Regions from separate parts of the Paenibacillus sp. R-74696 genome, predicted to be linked through region 3. Evidence: riboswitches for the same ligand, from Rfam matches in the RefSeq annotation. Region 3 holds a riboswitch; each other region holds the start of a gene.
The links. A riboswitch is a leader RNA that binds a small molecule or an ion and turns the genes downstream of it on or off. The one in region 3 is predicted to bind cyclic di-AMP.
Positions count from the first base shown of each region.

Region 1: linked by a shared signal. The riboswitch ahead of kdpF (K(+)-transporting ATPase subunit F) and the one ahead of ACSR9A_RS17895 (C40 family peptidase) in region 3 are both predicted to bind cyclic di-AMP.
Region 2: linked by a shared signal. The riboswitch ahead of ACSR9A_RS02245 (resuscitation-promoting factor) and the one ahead of ACSR9A_RS17895 (C40 family peptidase) in region 3 are both predicted to bind cyclic di-AMP.
Region 4: linked by a shared signal. The riboswitch ahead of ACSR9A_RS25075 (hypothetical protein) and the one ahead of ACSR9A_RS17895 (C40 family peptidase) in region 3 are both predicted to bind cyclic di-AMP.

Region 1 is NZ_JBPULM010000027.1:78,210-82,942, forward strand. It holds gene ACSR9A_RS10725 (response regulator) at 1-1,425, opposite strand, end outside; cyclic di-AMP (ydaO/yuaA leader) riboswitch at 1,902-2,102, shown strand; cyclic di-AMP (ydaO/yuaA leader) riboswitch at 2,210-2,399, shown strand; gene kdpF (K(+)-transporting ATPase subunit F) at 2,655-2,732, shown strand; gene kdpA (potassium-transporting ATPase subunit KdpA) at 2,777-4,456, shown strand; gene kdpB (potassium-transporting ATPase subunit KdpB) at 4,479-4,733, shown strand, end outside.
Region 2 is NZ_JBPULM010000013.1:9,298-14,030, reverse strand. It holds gene rsmA (16S rRNA (adenine(1518)-N(6)/adenine(1519)-N(6))-dimethyltransferase RsmA) at 1-283, opposite strand, end outside; gene rnmV (ribonuclease M5) at 293-841, opposite strand; gene ACSR9A_RS02245 (resuscitation-promoting factor) at 1,074-2,219, opposite strand; cyclic di-AMP (ydaO/yuaA leader) riboswitch at 2,464-2,671, opposite strand; gene ACSR9A_RS02240 (TatD family hydrolase) at 2,856-3,629, opposite strand; gene ACSR9A_RS02235 (HD domain-containing protein) at 3,746-4,733, opposite strand, start outside.
Region 3 is NZ_JBPULM010000037.1:83,735-88,467, reverse strand. It holds gene ACSR9A_RS17905 (M1 family metallopeptidase) at 1-954, shown strand, start outside; gene ACSR9A_RS17900 (hypothetical protein) at 970-1,785, shown strand; cyclic di-AMP (ydaO/yuaA leader) riboswitch at 2,288-2,459, shown strand; gene ACSR9A_RS17895 (C40 family peptidase) at 2,461-2,931, shown strand; gene ACSR9A_RS17890 (cryptochrome/photolyase family protein) at 3,066-4,430, shown strand; gene ACSR9A_RS17885 (GNAT family N-acetyltransferase) at 4,433-4,733, shown strand, end outside.
Region 4 is NZ_JBPULM010000046.1:113,381-118,113, forward strand. It holds gene ACSR9A_RS25070 (ArsB/NhaD family transporter) at 1-700, shown strand, start outside; cyclic di-AMP (ydaO/yuaA leader) riboswitch at 912-1,078, shown strand; gene ACSR9A_RS25075 (hypothetical protein) at 1,083-1,502, shown strand; gene ACSR9A_RS25080 (MarR family winged helix-turn-helix transcriptional regulator) at 1,700-2,266, shown strand; gene ACSR9A_RS25085 (hypothetical protein) at 2,376-2,879, shown strand; gene ACSR9A_RS25090 (SDR family oxidoreductase) at 2,882-3,748, shown strand; gene ACSR9A_RS25095 (beta-mannosidase) at 3,944-4,733, opposite strand, start outside.

The sequences.
Region 1 (4,733 bases), on a different contig from region 3:
GTAGCCTGCGCTAATATGCAGATGACTGCACAGCCGGGCAATCGACAGCTCGCTGTCATGGAAGTTTGCCTTTGTATAATGCACCGCTTCCTCAACCAGCTGCTTGTAGGAGCTTTGCCTGCGGCTGGCGATATGATGGCGAATTTTCTCGCAGAGCGACATATACCAGCTTCTCGTCTCCTCAAGCCCGCTAAGCTGCTGCAGCTCCGCATAAATTTGCAGCTCGTAGCCCGCTATTTCGTACAGGCTCAGCCCCGCTTCCTTCACCAGCTTCATAATCGCCGTCATCATCTCCAGCATGTACAGCTGGTACTCCCGGTAAGCGGCATTAACACCTTCAATCTCATCAAAAAGCGCGGCCACCAGCTGCTCCAGCTCCTCATGCGTACCTACGCGCAGGCACCGGACGAGCGCCTGCTCCTTGAGCTCGTCGAATTGCAGCTCTTCAACGTAGCGCGTCTCCACATCGTCAATGCAAATGATCCGGTTGCTGCCCACCAAATTATGATAATCCAGCGCCTGCTGCGCCTCCCCGTAGCCCTGCTTCAGCTGTGCGACATCAGGAAGCGTCGAACTGACGCCAATCGTTACTGGAAAACGCAAGTATTTCCGGATATTTTGCAGCATTTCAGCGAGGCCGCCCAGCGTCCGCTCCATTAGCTCCGGGGCGCCTCCTCCCTGTCCAACTGCAAGCAGCGCCACCTGATCCTGATGCAGAAAAACCTTGCCCAGCCCGAGCCTGCCCCATACCTCTTCCGCCACATTGCGAAGGGCAAACAGCTTGAGGTCGAGATCGCTGGAGGCCGCAAGTGAGCTTTCAGCCGTCCGCAGCGGAACGCCGGGAAGCGCTTCCAATACATGCGTGTGCAGCACGGACACAATGTACGCCTCCCCCGCCAAATCGAGCTCATATTTCGCTGCCTTCTCCTCTATCTGCCGCAGCGGAAGCTTGCGGGAGAGCAGTGACGACAGGAACAGCTCTTTTACGACCGGCAGGCTTGTACGGTAATGCTCCTGCAGCAGCTGCATATTTTCCCGTTTCTCGCGCTCATCATTGAGCCGCTCCTTCACCTTGTCCATCACCTCAAGAAGCTGCTGCGCGGAAAAAGGCTTTAAAATATACTCATCCACCTGCAAGCCGATCGCCTGCTTGGCATATTCAAATTCATCATAGCCGGAAAAAATAACGATGCGCGTCAGCGGATACGTCTTCCTCGTCCATTCCGCCAGCTCCAAGCCATTCATATACGGCATGCTAATATCCGTAACGACGATATCCGGCTCCAAACGCTCGATCAGCTCCATCGCTTCCCGGCCGTTCGCCGCCGTATCTACGATTTCAAAGCCATGGCGCTCCCATGTAATTTCCTGCAGCAGTCCGCTGCGCGTCTCTTCTTCATCATCCACCAGCAGCACTTTATACATCGTTTATCCCCCCGCTATTTAAATACGCGGCCGAGCAGCCGCAAAGACCTGATTCTGTCAGCATGCTATTTATCATATTCGTTTCCGTGTTTTCTGGAAAGAGGGGGTGCTTTGAGTAAACAAGCGTAAACGGCTTAAGCCGTCCTCCTGGCGGCAAAGCTACCGTTTCGCGTTGAAATATAGAGAAAGGATGGAAAAATCATATGCTTTCCTATATTTTAAAAGAAATCACGAGATAAACCGACCCTGCTAAAGATAACTCTCACTGTAAGCGTTTAAAATCAGTCTAATCCGCTGCATTCGCTCTCTTTTGCGGCGTAAGCTTCCTTTACAGCACTCGCGGCGGGGGAGTATGATTCATAACATGATTGAACCTTTTTTGAAATATAAGAATTTATAAGTTTTGCACTTATAAATAGGCTTATATTTCTAAGGGCAAAGCTCTTCGCTCGTCCCAGAAGGACGACGAAGTCGTTTTTGCTTGATCGCTGAGTCTTCGCGCATTAGGCGAAGAGCGGGGGAACCAAACGCACTGCAAGTGTCCGATGTGAGAGTCGGAGGCCGGTAGCGCAGGGGTGAATCGTTTGCAGGAGTATCATGAAACTCCAGGCAAATGTAGGGCGACTCTCACCGCCCGAATCCGACAGCTAACCTCGTAAGCGCAGGTGTAGAGAGGAATGGTGAACGATTGTGACCTTATAAATTAGGCCACAGAGCGTCATACGCCTCTGTGGTTTTTTGTTGTCTTTTTATGAAAATAGCACTCGCAACATCGGCAGATATTTTGTTTCAATCGCTGAGTTCTGCACTGCCGCAGAAACGGGGGAACCATCGACGGCTCTCTGTCGTTGTCCAATGGACGATGGCAGGAAGCGTCACGGGGTGAATCGCAAGGGCACGATAAGTGCCAAGCGTAGGGCGTCTCTCGCGCCCGAATCCGACAGCTAACCTCGCAAGCGTCAACGGGAGAGGCCACACTTACACTAATCGCAGGCGAATCAGGGGCGTATGATGCCCGGATGAAGGAAGCTGCGGGTGAAGAGTCCTCTTTGCCCAAGGCTTCTTTTTTGTTGCCTTTTTTCCCAAAATAACTAGGAACAAAACGAAATAAGGAGCGCTGCAGCTATGCTGGATATCGGAATGGCTTTGACCTTAATCGCAGCTTTCGGGCTGATTGCCGGATTTATACGCTGGTGCGATCGGTCCATTAGCGAAACGGAGGAACGGGGATGATTGTCATATTGCTCGTTACAGGAGCTTTGCTGGTGTATCTTGTCTACGCCTTGCTTCATCCGGAGAAATTTTAGCAAATAACGTTTCATCATTCATTGATAGCAAGGGAGGAACAGCTGTGGACGTCCTGCAAATGGCGGTAGTCATCGGTATGATCATGCTGATCGCAAAGCCGCTTGGGCATTATTTATATTCCGTGTTTTCAAACGCTCCGAACCGTACCGACAAGCTGTTTGGACGAGTCGAAGCGGTCATTTATTCCGTGATCGGACTCGAAAATCGCCAAGGCATGACCTGGAAAAAATATGCACTCAGCTTTATTACACTCAATTTCATACTCGTTGCTATTAGCTACGTGCTGCTGCGACTGCAAAGCGGCCTGCCGCTTAATCCGAACGGGATCAGCAGCATGGAGCCTACGCTCGTCCTAAATACGGTCATCAGCTTTATGACCAATACGAATCTCCAGCATTACAGCGGCGAATCAGGGCTGACGTATTTTGCGCAAACGGCGGTCATTACGATGATGATGTTTACATCAGCCGCCACCGGCTTTTCCGTTGCCGTCGCTTTCGTGCGCGGCATTACGAGCAAGGGCGGAACGCTCGGCAACTTTTTCGAGGATTTCGTCAAAGCGCATACGCGGATTTTCTTCCCGCTGGCAATTGTCATTACGCTGCTGCTTGTGGCGCTGCAAGTGCCTCAAACGCTTAGCCCCACCTTGACCGTTACGACGCTAACGGGCGCGGTTCAGCATATCGCCATCGGGCCAGTTGCGTCGCTGGAGTCGATTAAGCATCTTGGCACGAATGGCGGCGGTTTTTTCGGAGCCAACTCCGCCCATCCGTTCGAAAATCCTAGTCCACTGACGAATGTCATTGAGATTTTGTCCATGTGGGCGCTGCCTGCCGCACTGCCCTTCATGTACGGCCGGTTTGCGAAAAGCAGCAAGCAGGGCTGGGTTATTTTTTCGGCGATGATGGCGCTGTTTCTGATCTTTCTTACGATTTCCTATACGGCTGAAAAAAGCGGCAACCCGCTGATCGCCACACTCGGCATCGACGCTTCGCAAGGCAGCATGGAGGGCAAGGAGGTTCGCTTCGGCATTGCCCAGTCCGCGCTGTTCACGACGGTGACGACGGCAGCCACGACCGGCTCGGTCAATTCAATGCACGATACGCTCACTCCGCTTGGCGGACTCGTTCCCCTTGCTCAAATGATGCTGAACGTCGTCTTCGGCGGCAAAGGTGTCGGGCTCGTCAATATGCTGATGTATGCGATGCTGACGGTGTTCATTTGCGGGCTCATGGTCGGACGGACACCAGAGTTTCTGGGGCGAAAAATAGAGCCGCGCGAAATGAAGCTCATTGCCATCGCCATTCTCGTGCATCCGTTTATTATACTCGCGCCAACGGCGGCAGCTTTTCTAACCGATCTGGGGCAAGGCGCTATATCCAATTCGGGATTTCATGGCATTACGCAGGTGCTGTATGAATTTACGTCCTCGGCCGCCAACAATGGCTCCGGGTTTGAGGGGCTTGCCGACAATACGCCTTTCTGGAATATAACGACCGGACTCGTGATGTTTTTCGGCAGATATATGTCGATGATTGCGCTGCTGGCTGTAGCCGGCTCACTTAGCCGCAAGCAGTGGGTACCAGAAACGATTGGCACGTTCCGCACGGACAATTCGCTATTTGCGGTTATGCTAATGGGCGTCGTTATTTTGATCGGTGCGCTCACGTTTCTGCCCGTTATTGTCACAGGGCCAATTGCCGAGTTTTTAACGATCCGTTAAAGGGAAATGAGGGGTAAGCGTTATGAATGACCACCGTGCTAAAAAACGATTCCCAAGGTCGCTTCTGACCGAGGCGCTGAAGATGAGCCTCCTCAAGCTGAATCCGGTTCATATGATAAAAAATCCGGTCATGTTCGTTGTGGAGATTGGAACGCTGATCGTTCTGCTCATGACCGTATTTCCAGGCTACTTCGACTCGCAGGAACGCATCGGCTTCAATTTGACTGTCTTCATTATTTTGCTGTTTACGGTGCTGTTCGCCAATTTTGCCGAGGCG
Region 2 (4,733 bases), on a different contig from region 3:
TAAGCCGATTGTCGATTTCAACAGCAGTTACGGTACCCGCAACTGCCGCAAGGCGCTGCGTCAACGCTCCGATACCAGGGCCGATCTCAAGTGCCCCTTTTGTCTCGTCAAGCTCAGCTGCACTGACTATATTGTTTAATATATTTTGGTCAATGAGAAAGTTTTGTCCTAAGCTCTTCTTAAAGGAAAACCCGTACTTTGCAATTATTTCCTTCGTCCGTTTAGGCGTGGCTACCTCTGCGGTCTTAACCGCGCTTTTATTCAACCCTTGTTGCTCCGTCATACGCCCTCGTCACCCCTGTTCCTGTTGTTCCATGGCTTGCAGCGCCTTCTCAAACTCCTCGCGCGTAATGCAGAAGCTTGTGCAGCGCTTATAGAACTGCTTCCCATTAGCGTAGCCGATGCCCAGCAGCTTGCCCATAACCAGCCGCCGCTTCGCCGCTTCCTCATGCACGATTAAGCCAGCCGCCATCAAATCATCCCAAGTAATGGCCCCCACGCTTTCAGCCGTTTCTGTCCGCAGCTCCGAGAGCGCCTGCCTGATTGCATCAGGAGCCGCATTCTCAATGCCGATATCCCCTTTATAGGAGGCCAGCTCCTGCGGTAAAAAAGCATGCTTGCAGCCCGGTACGCGCTGAGCGACGATTTTGCGAATACGCTCTCCTGCATGATCCGGATCTGTAAATATAATAACGCCACGGCGCTCCTGTGCCAGCGCAATGCGCCGCAGCACATCCTCACCAATGGCCGATCCATTCGTCTCAATCGTATCGGCTTCAACGGCCCGCTTAATCGCCACCGTATCCTCTTTGCCTTCTACTACAATCATTTCCTTGATCACATCGAACAATCCTTTCGCAAAGGGAAACTTATACATGCATATATTTCAAAAAAATGGGCGATTGCTGCAACAACAACCCGCTCATTCGCGTCTGTTTTATTATACCCCCAATTAGCTATTCAAGCGAATCTTACGCAAACAAAAAGAAGAGGCAAGGCCTCTTCCGTAACCTGTCATATTTAGCTTATAATTGCGATAAACTAGAGCACAATCCATAAAGAACTGATGCTAATTAGCTAAGCGATGGCTTATTAGGACCAATCACATAGACGGTAAAACCTTTTTTCTTCCCGAATTGATTAGCTTGCTTTTCACTGTCAAAATATACATCGATCTTATTGCCCTTGATCGCACTTCCGGTATCTTCAGCGCGGCGGAAACCAATACCCTCGATGTACACCCACCAACCGAGTGGAATGACATCCGGGTCAACGGCAATCGTCCGTCCTTCCGATACTTTAGCACCTGAAGCCGTAATACCGTAATCCGGGTGGCCTTCGCTCTTGCCCGTCGAAGCTAAGCCAGCTGAATAAGCCGTCAAGGTGACGTTGCTAAGCACCTTTTTGGATGTGAGCGTGGTGCCGTCTACCGATACATTGTTGCTGGTTGTCGCTGTGGACAGCACAGTAACCTTAGGCTCCGGCTTTTTCGTACCGATTGCAACGACCTGATTAACCGCAGCCGATTCGACTACCTTGTCTACCACTTTCTTGGAGACAAGCACGCCATCTTCAAACTGCTTCTCAATTTTGATCGTTACGACGCCTTCTTTGCCCGTCTGCACAACCTTTTCCTTGCCTACTTCCAGGTTCGGATCTTCCTTCTTCACAATGGTGAACGGTGTTGTGCTGGACGACTTGCCTAGCTTCGTATCGACGCGAATGACCGTTACGGTCATATCCGCGCTGACGCCCGAGCCAAGCGAAGGTAATACTTTATCATCATCTTCAACAGGAATATTTAATTTCTTTATCGCTGCCTGCACGGTTTTCTCTGTCGTGTACACCGTTGATGTCTTGCCATCAGCTTTTACAAGTAGCGGTACCGCATGCTTAATCTCAAAGCGGTCCCCTTCCTTTACTGCCGTATTCAGAGGTACAGATACCTCATCATGCGGGCCAATTGTAATAGCTTGTTCATCCAGTAGGCGTTGCAGGACCCATTGTTTCGTTGAAACAACAGTTTCTTGTCCATTCACTACTACGGATACGCTTTTGTCAGCCGATCCGTACAACAACACCAAAAACATGAAAGTCATAGCGATTGAGATCGTAGTACTCAAAAGAATCAAACGCAAGTTTTCACGCTTCCATCGCAATGCGAAAGACATGCTGGATGATCGTTTCCCATGGGTCTCACTTGCTTGAATAATGCCCACTTCATCGGTCCTCCTTCATAGCCCCGCCGTCGAATTACGCATGATACCATTGACGCGACTATAGTATATTGGCGTGCTTCTAGCACGCTCCAGTATATTTCCTCTGCAACCTCCTAGATTTACCCTATGACGACGGTTTACCCAATATTCAAAAATAAAAAGAAAGCCCGTCGACAGAGGATCTGTATCGTGGCTTCCTGGGAACGTCGAATAGACTATTCAGGAATGGTGGATGCACGAGGTTGATCACTCTCTATAAACGCTTACGAGGTTAGCTGTCGGGTTCGGGCAAGAGAGCTGCCCTATCGTCGGAAGAATGCTCATGGCAATCCCCGCCAAATTCACCCCTAGAAGAAATTCAAGTGCGCGTGCAATGTGATCCGTAATTTCCTCACAGCATCGTGCCTGGTTCCCCCGCTCTCCAAAGTTCGAAGATTAAGCGCAAACTGGAAATCCAATACAAAAATTTAAAGCTCTGAAATGAATCATACCTTCATCGGAGCCTAATTGTAAAGATCAGATAAAAACCGATTTAAGCGAAATTTTAGGATATTTACGGAAAAGAGAGTCTATTTCAGCATGAAAAATTAGTTTTATCGCCGTAAAGGTCACTTATTCTCGCTTTTATAGCCGTTTTTACTCAATTCCGAAACATTTTTTACCGTTTTCGGTCGTCAAATTGGCGATTTCGGCCACCGATTTTCCTAATATTTCTGCTGCCGCTTCCGCAACGAGCGACACATAAGACGTCTCATTTCGTTTCCCACGGAATGGATGAGGGGTCAAATATGGGGCATCCGTTTCGATCAAAATTCGGTCGCTCGGAACCATCGCAAGCACCTCTTTTGGCACCCTTGCATTTTTGAATGTAAGCGGTCCACCGAACGAAATATAGAAGTTCATATCTAGGCATTTTTGAGCCGTTTCTGGACTGCCGGAAAAACAATGCATAATGCCTCCGACTTCAGATGCATTTTCCTCCTTCAGCAGCTTGACAACATCCTCATGAGCATCGCGATTATGAATAATAATTGGTTTTTTCAGCTTTTTGGCTAATCGAATTTGCTCGCGAAATACACGGTGTTGTACGTCCTTAGGGGACGTATCCCAATGGTAATCCAGTCCGATTTCGCCAATGGCTACCACTTTAGGATTAGAGCACAAATCCTCAATCCAATTAAGATCCTCTGGCAGCATATCAATGCTGTCAACGGGATGCCAGCCGACCGCGGCGTATATAAAATCATATTTTTCTGCAAGTGCAAGCGTAGTTGGAATCGTTTCCCTATTAAAGCCAATATTGACCATTAAATCCACCCCTGCTGCACGCGCTCTTTCGATAACGGCTTCGCGGTCTTCGTCAAAATGTGGGGAGTCCAAATGCGTGTGTGTGTCGAATAAAGAAATCATAGCTCAGCAAACTCCTTCTATATTATAGTTTAAGGTGAAACGGTCGAAAGCCGTCCTTTGGCGGCGTGTTTCAGTCCGAGAAATATAGAGAAAGTATGGAAAAATCAAATACTTTCCTATATTTTAAATAACTTTCGTACTTTATCGCTTAATTGATCAGCAGAAGCACGCAGCTTCTCTTCCGGATAATACAAATGGGACTGGCCCTGATGAAGCCCGGTGATGGAACGAATGATGTCGGATTTCGTGGAAATTTCACTGACAGCCTCATACCCGTCCATTAACAAAATCGGCGTCTTTTCCTCTTTTCCGCCTTTTTTCGTATCGGGCTGATACACATCATAGGGTTGATCAAATGGAAAATCAATTTCCATATGGTAATCCGGATTCAATCCGATCGCTGCAAATTGTTGTCTTACTTCATTAAAGAGGCTAATATCCGGTTTATCCAGCATAATGTATTTATAGAGGCGACGCGTCAGAAAACGATCACATAGCTCTGCGAGCAGCTCATCGCCCTCGTCGCCCCATTCTGTAAAGGCCGTCTGCAAATAGGCCTCATCCAGCTTCAAATATTGTTTAACGTCAATTGTCCCGTCAAGCAGCCGTTTGAGCGGCTCCGGCATCCAGCCAAAAGCATAGCCACCCTCATAAAGCTCCTTCGCTCTACGAAATATTTGTCTAAGGATGATTTCCGAGCTTCTTGTCACCGGATGAAAATAAATTTGCCAATACATTTGATAGCGGGACATCAAATAATGCTCTACGGCGTGCATGCCGCTTTCTTTAACAACGATCTTTCCATCTATAGGGCGGAGCACGCGCAAAATACGCTCCAGGTCAAAGTTGCCGTAATTAACGCCTGTAAAATAGGCATCCCTCAATAAATAGTCCATACGGTCCGCATCAAGCTGGCTGGAAATCAACCCGCTGACAATTGGATTTGGATATGTCTTATTAATAACAGCAGTTACATGTTCAGGAAAGTCGTCTGCTACATTTCGTAGTACACGATTGACCTCGGTATCCTCAAGCAGAATGCTGCAGGTCCACTGCTCGTGATGGGTATCGAATACTTGCTCCAACGAATGGGAAAGTGGCCCA
Region 3 (4,733 bases):
TCCAAATACGCGGAGTGGTACGGTGAATATCCGTATTCAACGCTGTCCATCATCGTTCCGCCGAAAGGGGCGAATGGCGCCGGCGGCATGGAATATCCAACGCTCGTAACCGCTTTAGCTGCTGAATCCGATAACCCTGGCTACAGCCTGGAGCGAACCGTTGTGCATGAGATCGGTCATCAGTATTGGTACGGGATGGTCGCATCGAACGAGTTCGAAGAAGCTTGGCTCGACGAAGGCTTTACATCGTATGCCGAGGATAAAGTGATGGAGAACGCCTATGGCGTTGAACCCAATTTAGCTATGGAAGCCAGCTATATTACAGCCCCTGCCCCGCTTAAGCAGCCTTCATGGGCCTATCACAATAGCGATGAGTATGCGGAAAATGTATACATGCGCGCCAAGCTTGTGCTGGTCGGCATTGAGAAGCAGGTCGGAGCAAAGACGATGCAAAAAATTATGCGCACGTATTTTCAAAAATACAAATTCAAGCATCCAACTACGTCCGATTTCCAGCGAGTCGTCGAGCAGGTTACGAAGGGAAAATGGCAGGATTATTTTCACCAGTATGTATATGGCAGCCTGATGGCGGATTTTTCAGTAGAGGCTATTCGAGTGAATGAAGTGCAGCAGGATGGCCAAACAGAGTACGAGTCTACCGTGCTGATCAAGCGCAATGGCGGACAAAACGGGTCCATACCGCTCGTTTTCTCCTTTACCGACGGTGAAACAACTTCTAAAATCTGGGACGCCGCCGAGTCGCATATGGAGTACAAGGTGATGCATGCTGCTCCGCTCGCATGGGTAGCGGTGGATCCGAAAAACAGCAATGTGCTGGACAATAGGCATATTAACAATTTTATGCGTGCAGAAGTGCCGGAGCAGTCGCGCATTCGGTGGAGCCTCGGCCTGACGAAGCTTATTGAAGGCCTGCTCGCATCCGTAGGCTGGTAGAGAGGAGGTTAAAAAATGAAGCAGCATATGAAGCAAGGCTGGCGGCTCGCCATCCGCCATTTCTATATCGTCATTGCGTTGTTCCTGTACCAGCTATTATGGGGACTTTTCCTTTACCGCTTTATTGATATGACTGTACTGCCGCTGCTGCGGCGCTTTCCCCTCCAGCATCCGTCGGACTCGGCCGTTTCGCTGTTCCTCAGCGAAGCCCAGTTTCAATTGACAAAAACAGATTTGATCAACCCCTATCTATGGCTGCTGGGCGGCTTGTTCGCCGCCCGCATGCTGCTGAGCCCGCTGTTCCATGCGGGGCTGCTCTACTCGCTGCATCATATGGACGAAAAAGGTGGAACGCAGTTTCTTCAAGGCATTCGCAAAGCTTGGAAGCCTGTGACGCTGCTCTATTGGCTGCGCACGCTGCTTATTTTCGCGCCTGGCTGGTTCCTTCTTCCTCGCGCCTTCAAGCTGCTAATGGAGGGCCATTCGCTGAGCGAGCTGCTGCAAAGCACGCTTCCAAGCTTTGGCGGTTGGCTGCTGTGGAGCTTTCTCGTTCACCTGCTGCTGCTCGCCATGCAGTTCGGCGCCGCCTCCGGCACGGGCTCGATGCGCTCGCTCAGCATTGCGCTCCGAAATCTTTTTCCTTATGCCGGCCTCTCTCTGCTGATGTGGCTGCTGGCAGTCGCCGCTTCGCTCTTGGTATCCGGCCTTTCCTATGCTTGGGCGGGAATACTGGCGCTCATCATGCATCAAGCCTATCATCTGCTCCGTACCTTATTAAAGGTATGGACGCTCGCTGCACAATACGATTGCCTGCAATCGAAGCAGAGCTGAGACCGTTTTAAGACCGTTTCAGACTCCTTTTAGGACCCTTTTATACAACTTTTATCATCCATAAATAGGAAATTAAGTTTAGAAAAATGAAGGCAGCCCTCCCTAATTCTCATTTAGTATTCTCATTTTTCTAAAGTCCTTCTCATAAAAACCCCGATTGCGGACAAGAGGCCGCAATCGGGGTTTTTCGGTTATCCGACATCTCCAGGCAACGCTTCTATTTATTTACCAACCCCTAGACTGATGCACACTAAACTCTCTAATTCTTCATTTTACGCTATAATTCTAGCCTATATGTACGATTCTTAGCATATTGGCTGCCTATTTCTCATATAAACTGACAAAATGTTTTTTTGCTTGCGAACGGTGATAGAACGAGCATTTATTAGGCAAGAAACTTGTTTTAACGCAAAATTGAGCCAAAAGGTTACATGAGAATTATTAGAAATTCATTCATATAGGAGGAAATCACATGAAAAAAACGAATTATTAGCGCAGAGCAAAATTAAACCAGCCTAATTTTTTATACCGCAAAGGTATAGAAATACGGGGGAACCACTTTGGGTGAATTGATTTCGATGCTTGGACGGCTTGATTCAAGTGTCTTGGAAATCATAGGGAACCTTCACAACCGAACCCCACAGCTAACCTCGTCGGCACCGGAAGGAGTTTCAAATTTTGAAGAAGGTAACTGCACTACTCGTTGGTCTTGTATTAATGCTTGCTTTCCAAGCAGGCAGCGTGTTCGCAGGTTCGAAGATGGATGGTGTTATCGCTGATCTGATCGGCACACCGTACCAAAGCGGCGGAACAACTACGAAAGGCTTCGACTGCTCCGGTTTTACGAAATATGTTTTCGATAAAATGGGCATCGATCTTTCCCGTACTTCCCAAGCGCAATCGAACGATGGCAGTGAAGTGAAGAAGAGTGACCTGATCGCTGGCGATCTTGTATTCTTCAACACGAGCGGCAAAGGCATCTCCCACGTTGGTATTTATGTTGGAGATGGAAAGTTTGCACATGCTTCCTCGAGCAGAGGCGTTATTATTAGCAAACTTAGCGAGTCTTATTATGCTGATCGTTACGTGTCAGCTACACGCATTATGAGCCAAGACGCTTACGACAAGTACGCAAGCGAGCAATAGAGCCAGGCCATGCTTTTTTCGCTTACATAACGAAAAGCTGCTGTCTCAATCAGCAAAGCCGCAGTTGTTTGTCTTCGGACAAATAGCTTGCGGCTTTGCTGTTTTCTAGCACGGACACAAGGGGGCTCGTTTCCATGTATGTATATATTCACCGCAAAGACCTGCGTTCAAACGATTTGCGCAGTTTTGATTATGTGCGCCGCTCTGGGCAGCGCGGCTTTCATCTGCTTATAATAGACCCGTCACTGGCGGACGAGGACCGGCTCTCTTGCCACAGCGGCAGAACCTTCTTGTCCCAAGCCACCTTCCTATTGGAACAGTACAAGGCGGCGGGCGAGCAGCTGCATGTGCTTTACGGCGATCCCGCTGCCATTACCGAAGCGCTGCTGCTGGCCCATCCCATTGAAGAGGTTCTCGTCCACATGGACTATACGCCTTATGCCCGAATGCGCGACCATGCGACTGCGCAGGTTGTGCGCGCAGCGGGACGTCGCTGGCTGCCGCTCGACGATGCGCCACTCGCCGATTTGGAGGAGCTTCATACGTTTTCCAGGCGCAGTGAGCCTTACAAGGTATTTACGCCCTTTTACCGCATGTGGCAGTCCTTTATGCAAAGCCATTATTCCCCTGCGGGCGAAACAACGCTGAAACAGCTGGATACGCTGAAAAATATAGATGCCAGCATAGCAGAGCGCTTCAGTCTTCCTCGGGAGCATCCCGCTGCGGCAGCCTTACTGCGGGTAGCGGGAGCATCTGGCACGGCGGACGCGGGAACGCTGAGTGCAGCCGATGCGCTGGAGCAATTTCTAAACCGCCGCCTAGCTGGCTATGAAGGCAGCCGCGACCAGTTTGCGAAAGACCAGACAAGCCATTTGGCGCGTTATTTGAATACAGGAGCGCTGTCGGCAAGACAAGCCTATGAAGCAGCGCAGCAGCAGTATGGAGCCGAGTCGTGGATTAGACAGCTGGCATGGCGGGATTTTTTTCTGTACCAAGGAAAATACAATGAGGACTTCTACCGCTATGAGCAGAAGTTTGATTTATCTGGGCTGAACGATCAGCATTTCGAGGCATGGAGCCAAGGAAAAACGGGAATTCCTGTTATTGATGCCGCTATGAAGCAGCTTAATGAAACCGGCGAAATGCCGAATCGACTGCGGATGGTAACCGCCATGTTTTTGACGAAAAACCTGCTGTGCCCGTTTACGCTGGGCGAGCAGCATTTCCGCCGCCAGCTGGCCGATTATGATAATACGCTGAACCGGGGCGGCTGGCTGTGGAGCTCGTCGCTCGGCTATGACGCCGCGCCGTATTTTCGCATTATGAATCCGGCTACGCAGTCCGCAACTCATGATCCGAGCGGCACTTACATTAGACGCTGGCTGCCTGAGCTTGCCCATCTGTCCGATAAGCAAATTCACCTGCCGCAGCCGCATGCCATTGTAGATTTGAAGGCTTCACGTGCCCGCGCGATTGAGGTCTATAAGGAGATTGTGTAATCATGACAAATGCGAGTGCTGCTCCTGACGGCACCCAGCCGCCATTTGGCTGGAAGGTTGCCGCAATGGACGCCTCCCATGCCCGCCAGCTGTGCGATTGGCGGTACGAACCGCCTTACGGCATCTACCAATGGCCCGCATGGGAGGCTATGGAGAAAGCAGAAATGGAGTTCGGTGATCCCGAGCTTCGCCAGAAGCAATACGCCGCTATTCTAGATGACCAAGCGAAGCTCGTTGGTTTTGCACAGTTTTTCCCGCTGGGAGATGAAGTGCTGCGGCTTGGCCTCGGCCTGCATCCACAGC
Region 4 (4,733 bases), on a different contig from region 3:
ATCTGGCTACCATCCTTTACTCACACCTAACGGAAGCAAGCCTGCATATCCCAAATACAGCAGCCGCTTTATGAAATTGATTCTGCTTTTCGTCTTCTCTGTCCGGCTAAGCTTATTTGCTGCCTCCTATTTGCATATCCCCGTTGAGTGGGTCGCTGTTTTCGGCTCCCTGCTGCTCCTTAGTTGGCGCTGGGTTTACTTGAAAATGCCGCCGAACGACATTTTGCGTAAAATTCCGTGGCATATACTCATTTTCGCCTTCGCCATGTATATCATTATTTATGGCCTGCACAATATTGGCCTGACGCAATTACTCGTGCAGGTGTTCGAGCCGCTTGTCATGGGGAGCCTGATGAATGCAAGCATTTTAATCGGAGGGCTTGTCTCTGCCATGTCTACACTCGTCAACAATCACCCCGCTCTCATGATCGGCACGATCACCCTCACCGAAATGAACCTCGATCCGCTTTCACTCAAAATCGCCTACCTCGCCAGCGTCATTGGGAGCGATATTGGCTCACTCATTTTACCGATAGGCACTCTAGCCTCGCTCATTTGGATGAATCTTGTACAGAAAGCCAAGGTGAAAATCAATTGGTTGGATTATGTCAAAGTAACGATTGTTGTCATTCCGCCTGTTCTGCTGTTTACTCTCGTTCTTCTTGCTTTATGGGTTGGCTGGATCTTCCCTATGCATTAACTCACGACAACTTCTACATGAGCGGTCAGTCCACAATGAACTACTGTATTCATAATTCAGCAGTTATTTCTGCAGAAAACGAGCGTTGCCGCCAAATAACGGCAGCGCTCGTTCTCGCTTGAGGCAGCTGCATTTTTTTATTTTACTGCTAAAAGGTTTACAAATGAGCCATTAAGGTATAATATATATCCCTAGCCGAATTCTGGCACTCTATTATTAATCGCTTAATTTTTCAATTGAAAAAGCGGGGGAACCAACGACGTGGTTGAAGCGACAGCTTGAATCGCAAGGGGTGAATCCGGTGCCTTCGCGCACTGGTAGGGCAGCTCTCTGGCCCGAATCCGACAGCTAACTCCGTAAGCGAACGTGAGGAGAGATGAATATGATTGTCCTTCATGCGCCGGACGCTCCGCCTAAGGCGAAGCACGCAATGAAGCTTACGGTCAAGCGCATTGAGCTGTTTGTCATTCCAGCACTCAATGTAGACGCCGCTGGAAACCGTGCCTGCTTGCGGGTAACGACGGACAAAGGCATTGGCTTTGGCGAGACTTTTGTAGACGAAATGGAACGCCCTAACGATTGGGGCCTGTGGTGCAGCGCGCTGAGCAGCTTTATCGGCACCTTGTCCATAACAGGCCGTTCGCTTCGGAGCGAGCAAGCTGATCAACACAGTGTGTACAACCTGTTCGATCACGCCATTCACCATCTCAAACACTGGACGGCAGAAATTGAACCGGATGACAACACTTCCGAGGAACCTATTTTACTCAGCCGCTCGTTATTCTATCTTTCTATTTTTTAGCCTATTTTGGATCGACCTAACACAAAGGAATCTTCCCCGCCATGATTCAGCTGGCGGAAAGGTTTCTTTTTTTATCCGCTGCTTGTTCTCCTATGGAAAGAAAATAAAGTTTTAGTTCCACATAGGAAGAATGACGGGCTATTGATAGGTTATATAAATGTGTTGACACAAAAGTAATTAGGAACCATACTATATATATGAACAACAATAATAAATTATTAAATGACATTGACGCAATTCCTTCGCTAGTACAATCCAAGCGTCAGATTGATCGCTATAACCTAGACATAGACGCTCAGGCTATACTCGTCGCTTCTAGACTAATGGCAGCGGGAGTCAAGCTTGGACATGCCTCGGAGATTCATTTCTCTAGATTCGGTTTATCAACAAGTCGATATCGTTTATTGGCAGATCTTGAAGATAACGAAGGAGAAGAATTGCCTTCGCAATTAGCGGAGCATCTAGGCGTTACACGTGCTACAGTGACAGGTCTTATCGACACCCTTGAACGAGATGGGCTAGTATCTCGGAGATCAAGCTCAGATGATGGCCGTCAGAGATCGGTCATTTTGACGGAAGCAGGAGCGAAGAAGCTTCGTGAAATGGCTCCTGAGCATTTCGCTCGGCTGGAAGCAATGGTGGGCTTGCTCAATATCGAGGAGCGCAGCGTATTTCTCGACTTGCTAGGCCGAATTACACAAGGCATCTCAGCTCTTACGGGCGAAGTAGGCTCGAAACCAAAGGGAAACATCAGTAATGATTAGAATGGGCTAGTAAAGCTAGCCTATTTTTATCCTTATATAGTTAGGAAGCTAATTATATTTCACTGAAAGCAATCGTTGAACGATTTCAAAGAAGAGGGGGAGCAGCTAAATGAACAAGATGAAATACCCGAATCAGACAGATGCTGTTTACGGCATCAAGCCTGCTGGTTCCAAGAAAAAGATTTTTATACTATGGCGTGAAGTTGTCATGGCCTATGCTGCTCCTGCCATCATGGCAGGTATCGGGGGATTGATTACTGCCGATAGGGGTCTTCAAATAGGGGCATTGACCACAATCGGCGGTGCATCGGCCTTGATGGCCTTAATGATTGGCCTTTTGTTGCGCAGCCGAGTGGGCCGTATACGATGGGTCATCACTGCACCTCACTTGGTTGTGGTAGGGATGTTCGCATTGGCCGGGTCCTTGTTTGGCCTATACGCCGCATGGTTGACATCTGTTTTACTAGAATTTATGAATCCGAGCAATCATTTGGCCTGGGTCGGTCGTGTCTGGACCGATTTCCCGTTATCTGGATTCATAGCAAGCACGATAGTGACATGGCGGTGGCGTCTTGCCGTCACAACTCATTTTCCATCCAAAAGGAGAAGATAAAAATGATAGTTATTATGGGAGCAACAGGTACGATAGGAAGTGCGCTTTTGAAACGTTTGGTTGATCTTGGCGTACCCGCCAAGGCGCTGAGCAGAGAGCCTGAGAAGTTGCGTGATCAGATCGGAGAAAAAGGCCGATCGACTATCATGGTTGCATCGGCGGATGCTTCCGACCCCGAATCGCTGCGCCGCGCGTTTACAGGTGCTAGCCAGCTCTTCCTTGCCATGTCCAACAGTCCGAGACAAATCGAATTGGAAACTTCAATCATTCAGATTGCCGCAGAATCTGGAATCAAACATATCGTAAAAATATCCAGCCCTGCCTTTGAGCACAGCTCGCCAGTCGCAGTGGCGGGCTGGCATCAAGAAATCGAGAAAACGCTGAGGGAATCGAGTCTCACCCACACCGTGCTGCGCCCTTATGCGTTCATGCAAAACTTGCTGCGCCTTGCACCAACGATCACAACCCAAAATGTTTTCTTCGGCTCCATGGGCGATTCACCGTGTAACTTCATTGACTGTCGCGATATCGCAGATGTTGCCGCAGAAGTTCTTACCAATCGCAAGATATCAGGCCAAATATATACGCTTACTGGTTCGGAAATTTTCAACTATCCTCAGATCGCGAGTCAACTATCCGCCCTGCTTAATCGGCCGATAAGCTACATAAACATGGAACCTCAAGTACTGCTTCGCAATCTTATCGAGCATGGGAATATGCCTCCTTGGCTCGCGAACCATGTTGTGGAAATTCAAACTATGTCTACGGTGGTGCCAGAAATTCCAAATGATACTGTGCAGCGCTTGCTCGGCAGAGAGCCACGAACGCTAGAGGCCTTTCTGCATGAGTGTGTTGAACATTTCCGGTAGAGGCGGAGTCCACCTATAGTGAAATTTTCGCCTCACTCAGACTCATGAATGCGCAGAATTTCATCCAGTCGGTGAACTGAAGGCAAAGATGAGGGGCAGCAGGTGGCTCGGAGATCGAGAAATAGGCGTACAGGGTTCACATATTAGTCATCCATAATATGTAGAACCCTGTACGTCCAATACTTTATTTTCACCTTAAATAAAATCGGTCATCGAATGGACGGCAAGCTCGCCCGGCGATGCAGCAATGAAAGCCTGATCCCCTTGCGGGTTTCGCGCGTAAAACGTGATCGTACGCGGTTCATTCGGCAGCAAATCGAAATAGTTGTCACTGAAAATGCCCTCGATGGACGCGGAAAGTCGAACCTGCTTCGCCAGCATATTCGTCTCCAGAACAAAGGCTGTGCCGCCGCTGCCTTCAACTTCGCTTACCTTAATGGCAGGAGCTATGAGTTCAAGCTCCTTCATCGGCCTGAAATAATGCTCCTTCTCCTCCACAAGCAGTCCACCCTGCTTAAGCTTGGCTGCCAGTACAACTGAGCCTGGCTCAATACCTTCTGGAAGCAGCGCCTTCAGCTCAAAGGAGCAGGCTATGTGGCCCTTATTCGGCTGAAGCGACACGGGAACAGCAAACTGCTTTAGCACCTCGCCAGCGAATGAGCGCAGTTCTAGCTGAAGCTCGCCGATGAAAGGCACATTTTGATCTGACAATACATAACAATCGATGCGGCCGCCACTAGTATCATCGAAGGATAACATCATGTCACGGAAGCTGCGTCCCGCATAATATTGCAGCGCCTTCCAGCGCCCGTAATAGTCCATTCCCGCCCATGAGGCAACGGGCCAGCAATCGTTCATTTGCCAATATAACGACCCCATGCAAAATGGCTTTTTCCGCCTATGAGCCTCAATCGCTGTCTTCATCGCTTCCGCCTGCAGCACTTGGCTCAAATACAGAAATGCCGGAAAATCCCTCGGCTGGCGC